DNA from 2 places in the Paenibacillus nanchangensis genome. Region 2 is predicted to be linked to the other one. Evidence: riboswitches for the same ligand, from Rfam matches in the RefSeq annotation. Region 2 holds a riboswitch; the other holds the start of a gene.
The links. A riboswitch is a leader RNA that binds a small molecule or an ion and turns the genes downstream of it on or off. The one in region 2 is predicted to bind cyclic di-AMP.
Positions count from the first base shown of each region.

Region 1: linked by a shared signal. The riboswitch ahead of ACE6ED_RS15430 (hypothetical protein) and the one ahead of ACE6ED_RS26090 (C40 family peptidase) in region 2 are both predicted to bind cyclic di-AMP.

Region 1 is NZ_JBHOFD010000017.1:121,632-129,543, reverse strand. It holds gene ACE6ED_RS15445 (hypothetical protein) at 1-131, opposite strand, end outside; gene ACE6ED_RS15440 (ATP-binding protein) at 623-2,188, shown strand; gene ACE6ED_RS15435 (response regulator) at 2,181-2,876, shown strand; cyclic di-AMP (ydaO/yuaA leader) riboswitch at 3,126-3,295, shown strand; gene ACE6ED_RS15430 (hypothetical protein) at 3,447-3,959, shown strand; gene ACE6ED_RS15425 (hypothetical protein) at 3,952-4,389, shown strand; gene ACE6ED_RS15420 (hypothetical protein) at 4,485-5,138, opposite strand; gene ACE6ED_RS15415 (LysR family transcriptional regulator) at 5,163-6,053, opposite strand; gene ACE6ED_RS15410 (MFS transporter) at 6,165-7,550, shown strand; partial or broken gene ACE6ED_RS15405 (IS5/IS1182 family transposase) at 7,725-7,870, opposite strand.
Region 2 is NZ_JBHOFD010000044.1:25,742-33,653, forward strand. It holds gene ACE6ED_RS26065 (AbrB/MazE/SpoVT family DNA-binding domain-containing protein) at 1-371, shown strand, start outside; gene ACE6ED_RS26070 (YwhD family protein) at 460-969, opposite strand; gene ACE6ED_RS26075 (M1 family metallopeptidase) at 1,073-3,085, shown strand; gene ACE6ED_RS26080 (hypothetical protein) at 3,097-3,915, shown strand; cyclic di-AMP (ydaO/yuaA leader) riboswitch at 4,104-4,239, shown strand; gene ACE6ED_RS26085 (C40 family peptidase) at 4,259-4,726, shown strand; cyclic di-AMP (ydaO/yuaA leader) riboswitch at 5,099-5,242, shown strand; gene ACE6ED_RS26090 (C40 family peptidase) at 5,245-5,736, shown strand; gene ACE6ED_RS26095 (GNAT family N-acetyltransferase) at 6,026-6,532, shown strand; gene ACE6ED_RS26100 (c-type cytochrome) at 6,638-6,994, shown strand; gene ACE6ED_RS26105 (4a-hydroxytetrahydrobiopterin dehydratase) at 7,153-7,449, opposite strand; gene ACE6ED_RS26110 (hypothetical protein) at 7,706-7,912, opposite strand, start outside.

The sequences.
Region 1 (7,912 bases), on a different contig from region 2:
TCTCTCAGCAGCTGCTCTTCCTTTTTGTTATTGGTTAAGGCCGCTACCGGTATTTTTTGATGCAGCAGCAATTTTACGAATTCCAATCCCGCCTTGTTTGAAGCGGCGACGACTACCCGGCTCTGTTCCATATGCTCCTCCCCCGAATCTAGCACGCCGTCTATGCATTTGTTCCAGCATGACCTGCACGTCTCCCGGCGGATTCCGGCGGTGAGAGGCGCCCCGTCGTTACTGGCTGAGCCGATGACGACAATGGTCGTCCGGTTTCGGGCGGTCCGCTCTCACCCGGACCTCCGTTCCGTTGACTCGCCAGATAGGCCAGGCAGGCTGCCCTGTCAGAATCGAATTCCCTTCAATTCATGAACCGAATCTTAACGCTGCGCCAGTTTTTTGTAAAACCGTACAGCGGTGAAATTCTCTGATTATGGGAAACTTCTGGTCTTGAGGTGAACCAAAACAAAGGATAACTTGAATTTTCTTTCATTTTCTAGCCCGCAGGATGGTTTTTCTCCATTTTTATGTGATTTTTACGCCTGTTTACCGGTTCTTTTATTCCTTTTTTACAGGGTGCTGAGCTATAGTAGGAACGGGAATGTTGAACGAGAGAGAGAGAGGAATATCCATGCCGAAATGGAAAATGAAGCTGAACCCGCTTAAGCCGTATCTGCTGATTATTATGATGATCACCAGCATGACCCTGCTGATGAGACCTTTTGGACTGGCTTTTGAGGCGGTGAATATAGCGCTGCTGTATCTGCTGCCGGTGCTGTTAAGCGCGGTGTATTGGGGTCTGCGGCCTGCCATGTTCGCCGCCGTTTTAGGTGTGCTTGTGTTTGATTTCTTTTTTGTGACCCCTGTGCTGAGTTTTACGATCGCCGATCTGCGGTATTTGATCTCCTTTTCCGTTTTTTTGGCGGTAGCCATACTTACAGCTACCCTCGCGGTAAAATTGAAGCGGCAGCTGCGGTACTCCGAACAGCGGGAAGCGACCACCGCGGCGCTGTTTGAGCTCAGCCGGCAGATGAGCGACATAACGGACATCCATGCCCTGTTGGAAAACGTATCCCGTCAGGTTTCGCACACCACCGGCTGTGATATTGCGGTATACTTGCCGGATGAACGGAATTCAGTGGTATTGTCCCACTCTTTTGCCGTACAGGAGGACTGGGGACTTAGCGAAACGGAAAAGGTGACGGCTCAGCTCTCCTTTGATCAGGGGGAAGCGGTTGGATATGGTACGGAAACGTTAAGGGATTCCCAGGGGTTTTATCTTCCGCTGCGAACCGAAGACCGGGTACACGGCGTGCTGGCTCTTCATGTGAAAGAGCGGGGCCATGTCTTCTCCGGCGAGCAGCAGCGGATGCTGGAGGCGATCGCCGGGCTGGCGGCCAGCGCGATCGCCCGGGTCAAGCTCGAGGAAGAAGCCAAAATCGCGCATTTAACTGCCGAATCGGAGCGGATCCGCACCGCAATCCTGGATTCCGTTTCCCATGAACTGCGGACACCGCTCGCGGCCATCATCGGCTCGGTAACCGGATTGATTGAGGGTGACAAGCTTTTTTCCCCGGAGGACCGTATGGAGCTGCTGCTTACCATCCGCAGCGGGGCGCACCGGATGAACCGGCTGGTCATTAATTTGCTCAGCATGGTGAGACTGGAAAGCGGCATGCTGCGGCTCAAAAAAAACTGGTGCGATATCGAGGACCTTATCGGCGTCACGCTGGCGCAGGTAAAGGATGTTCAACAGGACCGCAAGCTCCGTGTAATTTTACCGAAGGAGCTCCCCATGGTGCGGGGAGACGAAGTATTATTAGAACAGATGCTGGTGAATGTGGTCAGCAACGCCATCAAATACAGCCCGGACGGCAGCGAAATCGTAATCGAGGCTTATGCTGCGGAGCACACTCTAACCCTAACCGTCTCCGATCAGGGGATCGGTCTTGGAAGCGATGAATACGGCCGGATTTTTGAAAAATTCTACCGTTCGAATGCAAGCAAGCAGATCACCGGTACCGGACTAGGGCTGGCCATCTGTAAAGGAATTGTGGAGCTGCACAATGGAACGATTTCGGCAAAACCGAATACGCCTCAAGGGATGACTGTGGCGGTAACTCTCCCTGTTGAAAGGCACCACGGAGTACAGCTGGAAACTAACGGAACAGAAACGGAGAAGGATAATTTTGAATAACCCTGGAGCACGCATCTTGATCGTCGATGACGAAGCGCAAATCCGCAAACTGCTGAAGGTGACCCTGCAAGCCCATCAATATTCCATTCACGAAGCGTCTACTGGCGAGGAAGGAATAACTCAAGCCGCTTTGGTCAATCCGGATCTGATTGTGCTAGATCTTGGATTGCCTGACCTGGCGGGGATGGAAGTGCTTGTCCGGATTCGGGAGTGGTCGAACGTACCTATCATTGTACTGACCGCCAAAGACCGGGAAGAAGATAAAATCCAGGCGCTGGACAGCGGTGCGGACGATTATGTAACCAAGCCGTTCAGCATGGGTGAGCTGGTCGCAAGAATCCGGGTGGCCCTGCGCCATGTGGCGGGTTCGGGCAGCGAACCGGTGCTGCAGATTGGCGAGCTGACGATTGATCTCGCCCAGCGGATTGTGACGCAGAACGGCGAGCGGGTTAAACTGACGCCAACCGAATACGATCTTCTGAAGGTGCTCGCCACCAATGCGGGCAGAATTGTGACCCAGCTCCAGCTGCTGCAGCAGGTATGGGGAAGCCATCTGGATGAGTCGGAAACCCATTATCTGCGGGTCTATATCGGACATTTGCGCAAAAAACTGGAGTTGGACTCCACGCAGCCAAAACTGATTGTAACGGAGCCGGGCATCGGCTACCGTCTGCTGACGCCGGACTGACCGCCCGGCGTTTTTGCGTACAGCAGTTTGCCGATGCTAACGCCGCCAAGCAATGTTCCGAAGTAATGTTCTTCATTTTTGAGAGTTTTCATGAAAATTCAAGCTTATCCGAGTAAACTCCAGCGAAAATGACCAAAAATTCAGATTATCTCTGTTTCATTGGTGCTGAGCCGAAGATTTCCTCCCTCACAGCGTGTGAGCCTCTTTCTCAGCTTTTACAAAGGCATTTCGGGAAGTGTATCATTCGATTTGAACAAAACGCTTAATTCCCGGAACCCGGGAAGCGGGGGAACCACAGGCCGTTTCAAAGGGCCTGCTTTGGTGTGAATCCGACACGGGACAAACGTATCCCGTGAGGCAGGACGTCTCTCACCGTCCGAATCCGGCAGCTAACCTCGTCAGCGCAGTGGAGAGAACCTTTTTTACGCCATGCTATTTGCAGACGCGGCCGTGTGCCGGTCTATGCAAACCGCAGCGGAGGTTAATCTCCGCCTGCGGTTTTTTTTGCCCATTCTGGGCCAAGGCGAGCCATTGCAAACGCTGCTGTAAACAGCTGGTGGAGGGACAAAAATGAAAACTTATTATTTTGGTACATGCCGCGGGTTATTGGACCCGGTTAGCTTGGAATTTCGGTGTTTCGGGGCAGTATGGTACGAAGAACACGGACATCGGTATGTGGTTGGATATGGCTTTGGCGAGCATCGCGTGGAAATTCTCCGCCAGTTCAACCTTTCCCTGTCTTTACGGGAATGTGCGGACGATAGGACGGTGCGTGAAATTTATCAAGAAATCCGGACGATCCAGCAGGAACAAGACTGGTCCGGCCGGACGAGGCTCCCGCTGCTTGCCGCGTTTAAACAACCGTGGCGGGAAATGCGCCCGGGCTGGTATGTTTTGCGCTCCCGGCAGTGTTTTCCCTGCCATGTTTCCTTTGTGCATAAAACAAAAACGTCTGTATGGCTTGAGCATGCGGCGGTGTGTGAAAATGACCAGGAGCTGCAAGCCTGTATTCAGCGGGCATCTGACGCTCATCAAATTGGTTTCACAATTCTGTCCAACCTGGAGGGCATACGGAATGGATGATTCCCCTTTAACCCAAATCGAATTGTTTTTGTTTAAAGAGCCGCCTTCCTTTCTTCCGGCCAACCGGCGCCAGCGTGGCTGCTGCTTCGTCCTGAAACTCACCTGCGGGACATTCAGCGGGATAGGGTTATGCCGCATTGCCGCCGGTCGCGCTCCCGGGATGGACTTGATCAAATGGGGCGGTTTTTTAAAAGCAATCCGGAGGCGAACGGCGGCGGAGGCCCTAAACATCCTGCAGCTCGAGGGCCGGCAGTGGCGGTCTGATCAGCTGGCACTTGTTGCGTCTGCTCTTCAGGACCTGAAGACAGCCCATCAAAAGGCGCTTAAGCTGGCCGCCGGGGCAGAGAATCAAACATTTCGCTTGAAGCCGAATCCGCCTACGGACGAGCAGCTTTTTCGAGAATCGACCGCCTATTTTTCGGTGTTATAGTACCTGTTGATATCGGCGTGTTCTCTATAGGTCCTGTTTCATCCCCTTCACGATTAGGCCGGGTCCGCTAGAATCAATCTTCCGGGCTTGGCCTCTTAGGGATAATGGATCCCCCGCTCCACCATAAAAGGAATCAGCTTGCGGTTATTAATCGTGCTTGCCGTTTGTCCGCTTGACTGGTACAGCCTATAATCGAATTTGAAACGCTGTTGTACATCCTTCGGTAAATGACGGATATAGTGATGAACGCATTCGGTAACCTGCTCCTGCGTGCCAAAGTCTGCAACCAAATCCAATACTTCAAGCAGATAAATATCGGTTTTGTGCCCGATAAACCATCCGCTATCAACGACGTTTTGAATGACCCCTTCGATATTCGTTCCATAGCTCTCTGCCAATGGAAAAAACTTTTCCTGCAATATCTTGATGATCTCGGTTAATTCCCGCTCCCTGAACCGTTCTTTCGCCAGGTTCCACACCTTGCCTTTTCCTTCCCGTAACTGATAAAGCGGCAAATTCCAATATACCTTTCCGGTCGCTGTGTTTATCATTTTGCAGCTCGTGTTGAACTCCAGATAACTTCCCTGAATATTGTATGTACTGCTTGCAAAATGGACTTCGGCGGTAAAGCAGCCTACCTGCTTCATCATTTTTTTCTTGGATTTGTAGTATTTATATCCAAATGGTTCGCAGGCTGCGGCAATTTGCAGACAGCATTCGTTAAATATTTCTTTGTTTGACTTCTCCATAGTGCTCCCTTCTAACTGTTAGAATTACAATCCGTCCTGAGCGGCCAATGAATTAAAATAACTGACGGCGACCTCGCGGAACTGCTGTGCGGCCTGTGAAATATAACGGCTTTTATGCCATAACAAGGCGATTTCCCGCTTCAGCTCTTGATCCTCTACCTGAAGGTAGCTGATCTGCTCCCGCGCATTTCTGGCCGAGCCGGGCATAAAGGCGAGGCCGATTTCGGCTTCCACCAGCGCGCTTAGCCGCGCAGGTTCATCGCCTTCGTACACATAGCGGGGGACAAATCCCGCTTTTTTGCACACCGCATCGACCAGATCGCGCGTCCCGTAGCCTTTTTTCACCCCGACAAACCCTTCCTCCTGCAGGTCCATCAAGGATACGCTGGTTCGCTCCGCCAGGCGGTGACTATTAGGTACGGCAACAAGGATTGGATCGATGTACACAATCTCACACGCGATCTCCTCCCTGTAGACAGGAGGGGAAGACAAGCAGAAATCGACTTCGCCTCTGTAAAGCAGCGCAATCATTTCCTCTGTGGCAACCATTTGCACATGAAACTGGATCGCAGGATTTTCACTCCGAAACGCCCGTAGAATATTTGGGAGCATGCTCGCCGTAGTTACCGCCAGTTCAAGCGTGTGCTGTTCCTGCCTTGAGAGATCCCGAAGCTCCCGCCTCCCCTCTTCCAACTCAAGCAGCGCACGCTCCGCCCGGAGCAGGAACCGGCTGCCAAATTCGTTTAACCGCAGCTTTCTGCTTGTCCGGTCGAAAAGCGGAACCCCCAGGTCTTCCTCCAGCCGCTGAATCGTTTTACTGAGCGACGACTGTGTTACATGCAGGCTGTGTGCAGCCTCGGTCATATGCTCCAAACGGGCAACGGCAAGAAAATATTGCAGTTGAAGCAATTCCATACTCCGCCACCTTTCATTCCTTTCAGTCTATGTAATTATAGCATAAAATGCGTTTGAGTAAATCAGCCATTTCCCGTACGATTGCTTTAAAACGTTTAGGGGGAAAAAATTATGAAAACCCGTGACTGGTGGCTGATGATATCCGTTGGACTGGGCATCCTGTTAAATCCGCTGAACTCCTCGATGATTTCAGTCGCCATCCCGAGGCTGCAGCAGGTGTTTCAGCTTGACTTTACAGCGGTCTCCTGGATTATCTTTTCTTTTTATCTGGCAAGTGCGGTCGCGCAGCCCGTGATGGGAAAAGCCAGTGATGTGTTCGGCCGCCGTCCTCTGTTTTTAACCGGTCTGGTCGTCGCTTTTCTGGCCTCATTGGCTGCGCCGTTTTGCCCGTCTTTTGGCTGGCTCATCGTCACCCGCGTTGTGCAGTCTGTGGGGACAAGCATGATGACTGCGGTTGGAATGGCGATTGTACGCGTACACATTACGGAAAAACAAGCGGTTGCGCTGTCGGTTTTAGCCTTGTTTTTATCGGGAGCGGCGGCGTTTGGACCGTTTGTTGGCGGCCTGCTGGTGCATTGGTGGGATTGGCGGGCGATTTTTGTTGTGAATCTACCCTTTACGCTGGCAAGCTTTCTCTTGGCTTGGAAAATGATTCCGAAGGACGGAGATGCGGCATCCGCACGTCCCCGCTATTCGTTTCGCCAATGGATGTCCAAAATGGATGTGCCCGGTATTGCCTTGTTTGCGGCAGGTCTGGTTGCGCTTCTTGCCGGTCTGCTGTCGGCCAAATCAACTGGACAGTTTTCGTCCGTACAAGCTCTTACCGGTCTGGCGGGTGTGGTGCTGCTGATTGCTTTCGTGCGCCGGGAACTCAAAACGGCTGTGCCTTTTATCCCGCTGCGCACCTTTGCGAAATATCCGGCGATGACGTGGGTCAATCTCGAATTTCTGCTGGTGAACGTGCTGTTTTACGCGGTGTTTTTTGGCCTCCCCTCTTACCTGCAGGCCGTGCGCCAGCTGGATGAATTTCACACCGGAATCCTGATGCTGAGCCTGGGCTTATGCTCCCTTGCAGCTGCGCCCCCTGCCGGCCGCTGGATCGAGAAATCGGGCCCCGGTCCGGCTTTGTTTCTATCCGCCATTCTTATGACCGTTGGCGCGGTCTGGCTTGTGACCTTAAGCCCAACGTCTCCCGTCGTCAGTGTGTGTGTGGCTTTGGCCGCTTTTGGCGTGAGCAACGGGTTGAACAGTGTCGGCATGCAGGCGGCGTTATTTCAAAGCACACCCAAAGAAATCATTGGGGTCGCTTCCGGGTTATTTAATACCTCCCGGTATTTGGGGACCATCCTCTCTTCCCTGCTGACAGGATTGGTTATGGGCGGACAGTTCTCTTTCCAAGGCTTCCGGGTGTTGGGAATGATTTTGACGGCTATAGCGCTGTTGCTGGTATTCATGAATCTGCGGCGCCGAAAGGCGGAAATACAGGTGGAGCGATGAGATGACCGGTACAGCTGCCCATTAGACTAGGGCCTGTACGCAAAGCTATTTAAATCGAAATCAAGGCCAAAAAAAGCCTTGAACATGCTGTAAATCTAAAGTTGGGTGAATTTGTATGTAACCCATCGTAACCCATCATGGAATTGTGTGACTGTCCAGATAATAATTAAAGTATAGCGGGTTTCCCAGTGGATCGACCACGGCATGAGTCTTGGTCGTTAAACCGCCCTGGGAATGTCTGATCACTTGCTTGTTCGCTTGCTTGCTTTGCCCCCTTTTGCGCCAGCCCTATGCGGATGGACTCGGACTATGATTGTATCCTATGATGGTATCAATTATCATCTGCTCATAGCCGGGCTCAA
Region 2 (7,912 bases):
ACCCGATCGAGTTTTTCATTTTAAATGACAACATCATTGTGCTTCGCAAGTATACCTCTACGGAATGCACCTTTTGCAGAAGTCTGGACCGCGTAACCTATTACCGGGACCAGTTCATCTGCAGCAGCTGCCTCGGCGAGCTGGCCAGCCCTTCACGTGAACCTGAGCCGTCCGACCGGCCGTATATGCCGGCCCCCGAAGCGGCTTCCGCCGTGTATGAGGGGAGCGGACGCAAGAAGGCCCGTTCCGAAGAAATGCGCCAGCGGCTGGAACAAGCGGTACAGCAGTATCCGGCCGCCAGCCAGAAAGAGCTTGCCCGCATTTTGGGCATCAGCCAGGCCAGAGTCAGCCAGTTAAAACGCAAATTTTGACCTTTTCCTCATCATCCTGGTACATAATCATCCGAAACAGACAAAGCCTTCACCGCCTTGAATACCAGGCGTGAAGGCTTTGCTTGTGTTATTGGGTTTCAAGCGCTTCTTTCAGGACTTCCGGCGAAGCCGACCACCACTCTTCATTGTGGGATATCAGCAGCGTTTTAAGCGCCCGCTTCTCTGCATCTCCCAGACCATCCAGAATAAATTTCCGTTTCAGCGCGGCATCCAGTTTATTGACATGGTCCGCAAGAATCTTCCATCCGCGGCGCGCCTCTGAATCGATCCACATTTCACAGGCCGTCGCGCCTCCGTAGAACTGGCCTTCGGCATTCCGGTCCACCGCCACCCACACCAGCCATACCTGGCGGCCTCCGGGAACCTCCTCCCGGTTCGGGGTGAATTTAATCCCCTTCTCCACCTTGCTCTTGGCATGCATTGCTCCGATATCGATTACAGCTGCACCGCCGTCAATAATGATGGGCGAAACGTTGCTCAGATCGATGGAGCCCGCTCCAAAGCCCTTATGCTTGCTTTTGGCATTAACTATATTTAAGGCAATCTGTTTTTTGCCGTCTGGCTGCACATTATCCATGCTGCACGTCCCTTCCCTTCAGAATAATTTAATTTTAGCTAATAATGCGGCGAATGCAAACATATACATCCCCTAGATGCTTGTCAACGGGAGGTATTCCAGTATGAAGCCATTGTCATTGCCGGCTCTGTTGATCGCCGCATCCCTGTTCGTGTCCTGCTGGCCGGGCGGGGCGAACGCTTATGCCGCCTTATCCGAGACCAGCCCGTCTGTATCCGCGCCGCAATCGGCCAAGTCCCCCGCCGCCAAGCCGCCTCCTCCTTCGGCGAGCAGGCTGGAGACGGGCGCCGATTCTTCTTCAGCGGGGCCCAAAGAGGCGGTGCTCAGCAGCAGGGTGGCGGAGTACCATATCGACGTCCGGCTTGATCCTGAATCGGACACGCTTAAGGGGACGGAGACCGTTACCTGGACCCATCCGGGACGCCAGCCGGTCAAAGATCTGTACTTTCATTTGTACCCCAACGCCTTCGCTTCGGCGGACACTACCTTTATGAAAGAGTCCGGCGGCAAGCTGCGGGAAGACAAAATGCCGGCGGGCGGCTATGGGTCGATGACGCTGACCGATATCCGGACCTCGGACGGGGAGCCTCTTCTTCACAGACTGCAATATGTTCAGCCGGACGACGGCAATCCCCACGACCGGACACTGGCGAAAGTGCATCTTCCCCGGCAGGTAACGGCAGGTGAAAGCGTTACTTTAAGGCTCCAATTCGAGGTCAAGCTGCCCCGCATCTTTGCGCGGATGGGAGCCGCCGGCGATTTTGTAATGGCCGGGCAGTGGTTTCCGAAGCTTAGCGCTTATGAGCCCAGAGGCGTCCGCGGAACGGCAAATGAAGGCTGGAATCTGCATCAGTACCATGGAAGCTCTGAGTTTTACAGCGATTTCGGTATCTATAACGTTACGATCTCCGTTCCCTCTGATTACAAGGTAGCGGCAACGGGATTCCCCGTCCGAACCGCTTCCGTCAAAAACGGGATCAAATCCTACCGTTTCTATGCCGACGACGTGCATGACTTCGCCTGGGCCGCCTCGCCCCGCTTTGTTGTGGCCGAAGAAGCGTTGTCTACGCCCGAAGTGCCGGGCGTGCGCATCAAGCTGTATTTGGACCCGATGCATAAAGACTTGAAGGAGCGGTATTTTCAGGCTGCCAAGTCCGCATTGACCTATTTCAGCAAATGGTATGGCCCTTATCCGTATTCAACGCTCACGGTGGTGGTTCCGCCGCTTGACGGCAACGGGGCGGGCGGCATGGAATACCCGACCCTGGTCACCGCCTTCGGCGCTTCCGACCCGAATCCGGACTCCTCACTGGAACGCACAGTAATTCATGAGATCGCCCATCAATATTTTTACGGGATGATCGCGAGCAATGAATTTGAAGAAGCCTGGCTGGATGAGAGCTTTGCCTCGTATGCCGAAGACCGGCTGATGGAACAGGAGTACGGAGCGGTGCCGAATCTCCCGCTGCAGGCAGGTTTCGTCACTTCTCCCGCCCCGCTGAAGCTGGAGGCGTGGAAATACGGCGGAGCGGACATCTACACGCAAAATGTCTATCTGCGCGGCAAGCTTGTCCTAAAAGACATCGAGCGCCAGACCGGGCGCAAAACGATGGACCGCATTATGCGGACCTACGCGGAAAAATACCGGTTCCGGCATCCGACGACCCGTGATTTTCAGCAGGTTGTCGAACAGGTCACCCGCAAACCGTGGCAGTCCTATTTTGATCAATATGTGTATTCGGGCGGTACGGCGGACTTTGCCATTGATTCCATCCAGATAAACCGCGATGAAACGGACGGGGCGGCAAGCTATGAGTCCGTCGTCCAGATTGGGCGAAAAGGAGCGGAGTATCCTGCGGTGCCTGTCCGGTTCACCTTCGCAGACGGGCGGACGCTGCAAAAACAATGGGACGGCACCCGAAGCGGCACAACCTTCCGTCTGCGGCATACCGCGCCGCTGGTTCACGCCGAAATCGATCCGGACCGGACGCTGCTGCTGGAAACGAAGCATTGGAACAATTTCCGCAAGGCGGAGCTGGATCCGAAGACCGCCTCCCGGTGGACGCTGGGCGTCGCCAAATTTATAGAGACCGTGCTTGGCATTTTGTCCTGGTGAGGTGAACGAGCTTGAAAACGCCGATTGCCCGCGGCTGGCGCAGTGTTAAAGAGCAGACTTATATTCTCATTCTTTTGTTCGTATATCGTCTGCTGTGGGGTTACTTCCTCTACAGTTTTGTCCGGGATGCTGTTTATCCCTTTCTGCTGCGGCTCCGGGAAAATGCCGACAGCACCGCCAAACTGCTGTATTACGTCGAGGCGCAGTTCAGCCTGCTGGAAAATGCCGAGGTCCGCACCTGGCTTTGGACGCTGGCGGCAATGGTGCTGCTGCGTATGCTGGTGTCCCCGCTGATCCGCGCCGGGCTGCTGTACGAGCTACAACAGGAGAGTCTCGGCAACCGCGGCCTGTTTCTTTTTCCCGGCATGAAGCGGTACGGCTGGCCCGTGTTCCTGTTCAGTCTGGCGGAGTGGGGGCTGACCCTGCTGCCTTTCTGCTGGCTTGGTCCGAAGCTCTACACGCTGACCACGGCTTCCTATTTGCAGCCGGCTCTGCTGTTAACCGCCGCGGCTTATGCCGCAGGATGGGCGCTGTACGCCTATATCATCCGGCAATGTTTCCTATATATGCAATTCGGGTATGTTCATAACCGCAGCATCGCCGCTGCACTAATGACTTATTTTAAAAATATTGTCCCGGCCACCGGCTTATCGCTCCTTTTAGGAGCCGGCGGCGTGTTCAGCCATTTGCTGGCGCTGCTGGTTGGCTGGCTCTGGCCCGGACTGCCCGCGCTGCTTGCAAGACAAGCCGCGCCGTTCCCGGCCACTCTTTTTAAACTGTGGGGAATCGCTGCCCAATATCATCTCTGGAGCAGCAAACAACGGAACTGAAACGTTCGCGGCACAAGCCGCCGCCCTTATCGGGTGGCGGCTTTGTTGTGTGCGCCCTTTTGACTAGAAGCGATGTGCCAAAAATATTTGCAAAACGTCCGGGCCTCTGTTACAATGACACCTGTACTTAGTAACAACTTTGTAATCTTTACTCGTTAATTTGTTACCGATTGGACAAGTCATTATAGGTGCGTAACATGCCAAATTCCCCAGCACCGGGGGAGCGGGGGACCCAGTTGTGGGTGAATTGATCTCATTCCGAGATCATAGGGAACCTTCTACCGAATCCTTGAGCTAACCTCGCAGGCACCGGAAGGAGAACAACTAGTTGAAAACACGTTCCATCAAGACAAAACTGACCGCAGCAACGCTGGGCCTTGTGATTGCCTTCACAGTGGGGGGCGGAAGCGCTTCCGCAGCGACCCAAATGGACCATGTCATTTCTTCTACTCTCGGAGTAAGCTACAAGACAGGCGGCACTACAACCTCTGGCTTCGACTGCTCCGGCTTCACCAAGTATGTATTTAAGAAACTGGGCGTGACTTTGCCCCGTACATCGAAATCTCAATATCACATTGGAACGGCTGTAAAACGCAGCGCGCTTCGTTCCGGCGATCTCGTATTCTTCAACACGACAGGACGAGGCATATCACACGTAGGTATTTATGTTGGCGGCGGAAAGTTCGCCCAATCCTCTTCTTCGCGTGGTGTAACCATCAGCTCGCTGAGTGAAAGCTATTGGTCCAAACGCTACGTTGGCGCCAAACGTGTTATGAGTACCTCCAAATATCAGACTGTAGCCTACGATTGATCGAATCTCCTCTATACAATCCTCACTTTAATCAATGGAGCCCGGGAGCCGATTGTTGCCGCAATCGAATTTCCGGGTTTTTCCTTTTCCTTATTCTCCCTATTACCCTTATTTTTTTTCGCTGAAACCTCAGTTCAGGAAAAAAGACATAAAAATGATAAAAACCGCTTAAAGCCGCGTGGTTACAGGGTTTTTGGTAACGCATTCAATTCAAAAAACGACCTTGCCCCCCATTTAGCGGGGAAGTAAAGATTGCCAACCGGCTTTTACTTTGTTACAATAAGCGCAGTGAGTTTTTAGTAACATTTTTGTAACGAATGCCGTATAATTTGCTAAGCTTTTGTCACTCATTGATCATAACGCCGAATTCATTAATCAGAATCGCCGAGTTCCCTGACGGACAGGGAAGCGGGGGAACCAGTTTTGGGTGAATTGACCTCCTGTCATTAGAGGGGTCATAGGGGAACCTTCTACCGAATCCTTAAGCTAACCTCGCAGGCATGGAAGGGGTTTATATTTTGAAGAAGAAGTTGGCAGCCGCAGTCCTCAGTTTTTCCCTCGCACTTACCCTCGGAGCGGGAAGCGCTTTTGCAGACTCCAAGCTGGACTCCGCAGTTGAGGCCGCAATTGGAACGAAATATGTTTCCGGCGGAACCACCACTAACGGATTTGATTGCTCCGGATTCACTATGTACGTATTCGACAAGCTTGGTATCAAGCTTCCTCATCAATCGGGGGCCCAATACAAGATGGGTTCCGCAGTTTCCCGGGATGATTTAAGATCGGGAGATCTCGTCTTCTTCAACACAAGCGGCAGAGGCGTGTCCCATGTCGGAGTATATGTGGGCGACGGAAAGTTTGCTCATGCCTCCTCAAAACGTGGTGTAACCATCAGCTCGCTGAACGATAGCTACTACGTCAACCGCTACGTTGGCGCCAAACGAATTATGAGTACCGACACTTACGAGTCCGTCGCCACGGAATCGGAAGACAACGATGATGTAATGTAATCACATTCACCATTCAAAGGCTCTTTCCCAAGATTTTTGCCGAAATCTTTGGAAGGAGTCTTTTTTTGTCTACACATCACTAATTTACCCTTACCACCGGGTATCAAACAGCCTTTAGGCCTATTTCGGATCAGAAATTCAAATTTTTTTTCATTTGTCAAGTTCACCTCTCCACTCAACTGGATGCTTGCTTCGAACTGTCCGGATTAGGTATATAATAATGATGGGGAAACGGACGGTCTCTCCTCCCCAGGTTAGTTCCTAATTAATGAAGGAAGGGTGCCCGCCTATGTCTGTATCTCCGCGGTTATTTCAGGTTATTCCCATGCAAGTCAAACATGCGCGAGCGGTATGTGACTGGAAATATGAGGCTCCTTACAATATATACGGCTGGCTGCCTTGGGAGCAGATGGAGGCGCTTGGCGTGGAGTTCGGAGATCCCGAGCTGCGCGATAGCCAGTATGTTTCGGTGCTTGACGTTAAAGGTGAACTATGCGGTTTCGGTCAGTTGTTTCCTATGGATCGGGTGGTCCGTTTGGGCATCGGGATGCGCCCCGATTTATGCGGCCAGGGTAACGGTCCTTCTTTCGTAAAAGCCCTGGTTCGGGAGGCCCGCCGCCGCTACCCGGGGCAGGAGATTGATCTCGAAGTCCTGACTTGGAATCAGCGGGCTATCCGCGCCTATCAGCGAAGCGGATTTACGATCACGGACACCTATGAACGCCAAACCCCCAACGGAATGAAGCCTTTTTACTGCATGGTCTATGACGAGACGCACAGTGAAGGGTTGGAATAGCGGGAATACCCGCTAATATTTGTCTGTTTTTTGACACAATGGCTATGATACCGCTTCACCTTCCGTTATAATGAGGGAAGAGCTTACATAGAAAGGACGAATGGGATGCAAAAATGGTTGATGAGCGGTTTATTTTTCCTGGCTTGCGCGTTCGCAGTTATATTGATGTTTACTCTGCCGGGCAAAGAGCAGGTCGCCGAGCAGAACAATCCGACCATGCCTGTAGTCCAGCTGGATACCGCGGCTGCGGAAGCGACCGTAAAAGCCAACTGTATCAGCTGCCATGGAGACCAGCTGCAGGGCGGCGTCGGCCCAAGCCTGCAAAATGAAGGCAGCCAGCATGACGCTGAAGCGATCTACAAAGTCATCAGCAAAGGACGCGGACAGATGCCGTCCTTTAAAGACAAGCTTGCACCCGAAGAGATTGCCAATGTGGCCATGTATTTGTCCGAAATGAAATGACTGAATTCCTTCCCGTTAAGGGGCCGCCGGGTACAGACTGTGTATTCGGCGGTTTTTTTGCGTCTCTAAGCAAAAAAGCAGAGACCGTCCGGAATCCGCTCCGCGATCTCTGCCTGCCTCTAGCCCCTGCTATATTGAATTATTCTGCACGTCCTGATTTATTGTCCGCCCCGCGACTTCTCGAACGCCTCGTTGAACTCGTGCGCCTCCCGTATATCCAGCGCCGTTACTCCGCCCTCTTCGCGTGTCGTCAGTCTTAACGTCACATTCTTGTAGTCGATTGTGATATGCGGATGGTGATCAAACGCTTCCGAGATGGCAGCCACCTCATCGACAAACGCAATGCCTTTCATAAATTCGGAGAAGACGTATTTGCGCACCAGCACGCCGTCATCCAGCTTCCAACCCTCCAGCTTGCCGACTTGCTCCTGCAGCTCTGCCTCAGTGAATAACAATGGTATATCCTCCCTTACTACCGTTTGCTTGCGAACGGCTTGACGCCTCCTTCAAGCAAAACATCCCTCAGCTGCTTGGTCCAAGGGATGCGCCAGAAAAAAGGCCATTTTCGGTTAAATGTATTCCCGGTTCCTGATAAATATGAATACGATGTGCGGCTATTCGTTAACGCACCGTATTCGCTGAGTCGTTTCTCCTGTAATTTTACCACGCGGCCTGACTTTCGGGCAAATCCTCCTTTGGACCCGCCTGCCGTTAGACCAGTTCCACCGATACCAGGTCTTCCTCCCCGGCCATCACATTAATCCGGTGGGTATCCGGATCATGCATTACCACACCGCTGCCGACATGAATAACCGGTTCACTGCCAAGCCCGTAGAACAAATCCTCGGCAAGCGCTTCCCATACTTCCGCTTTGGATTCCTCAGGAAGCTGCTCCCAATCCTCCGGGTCCATTTCAAA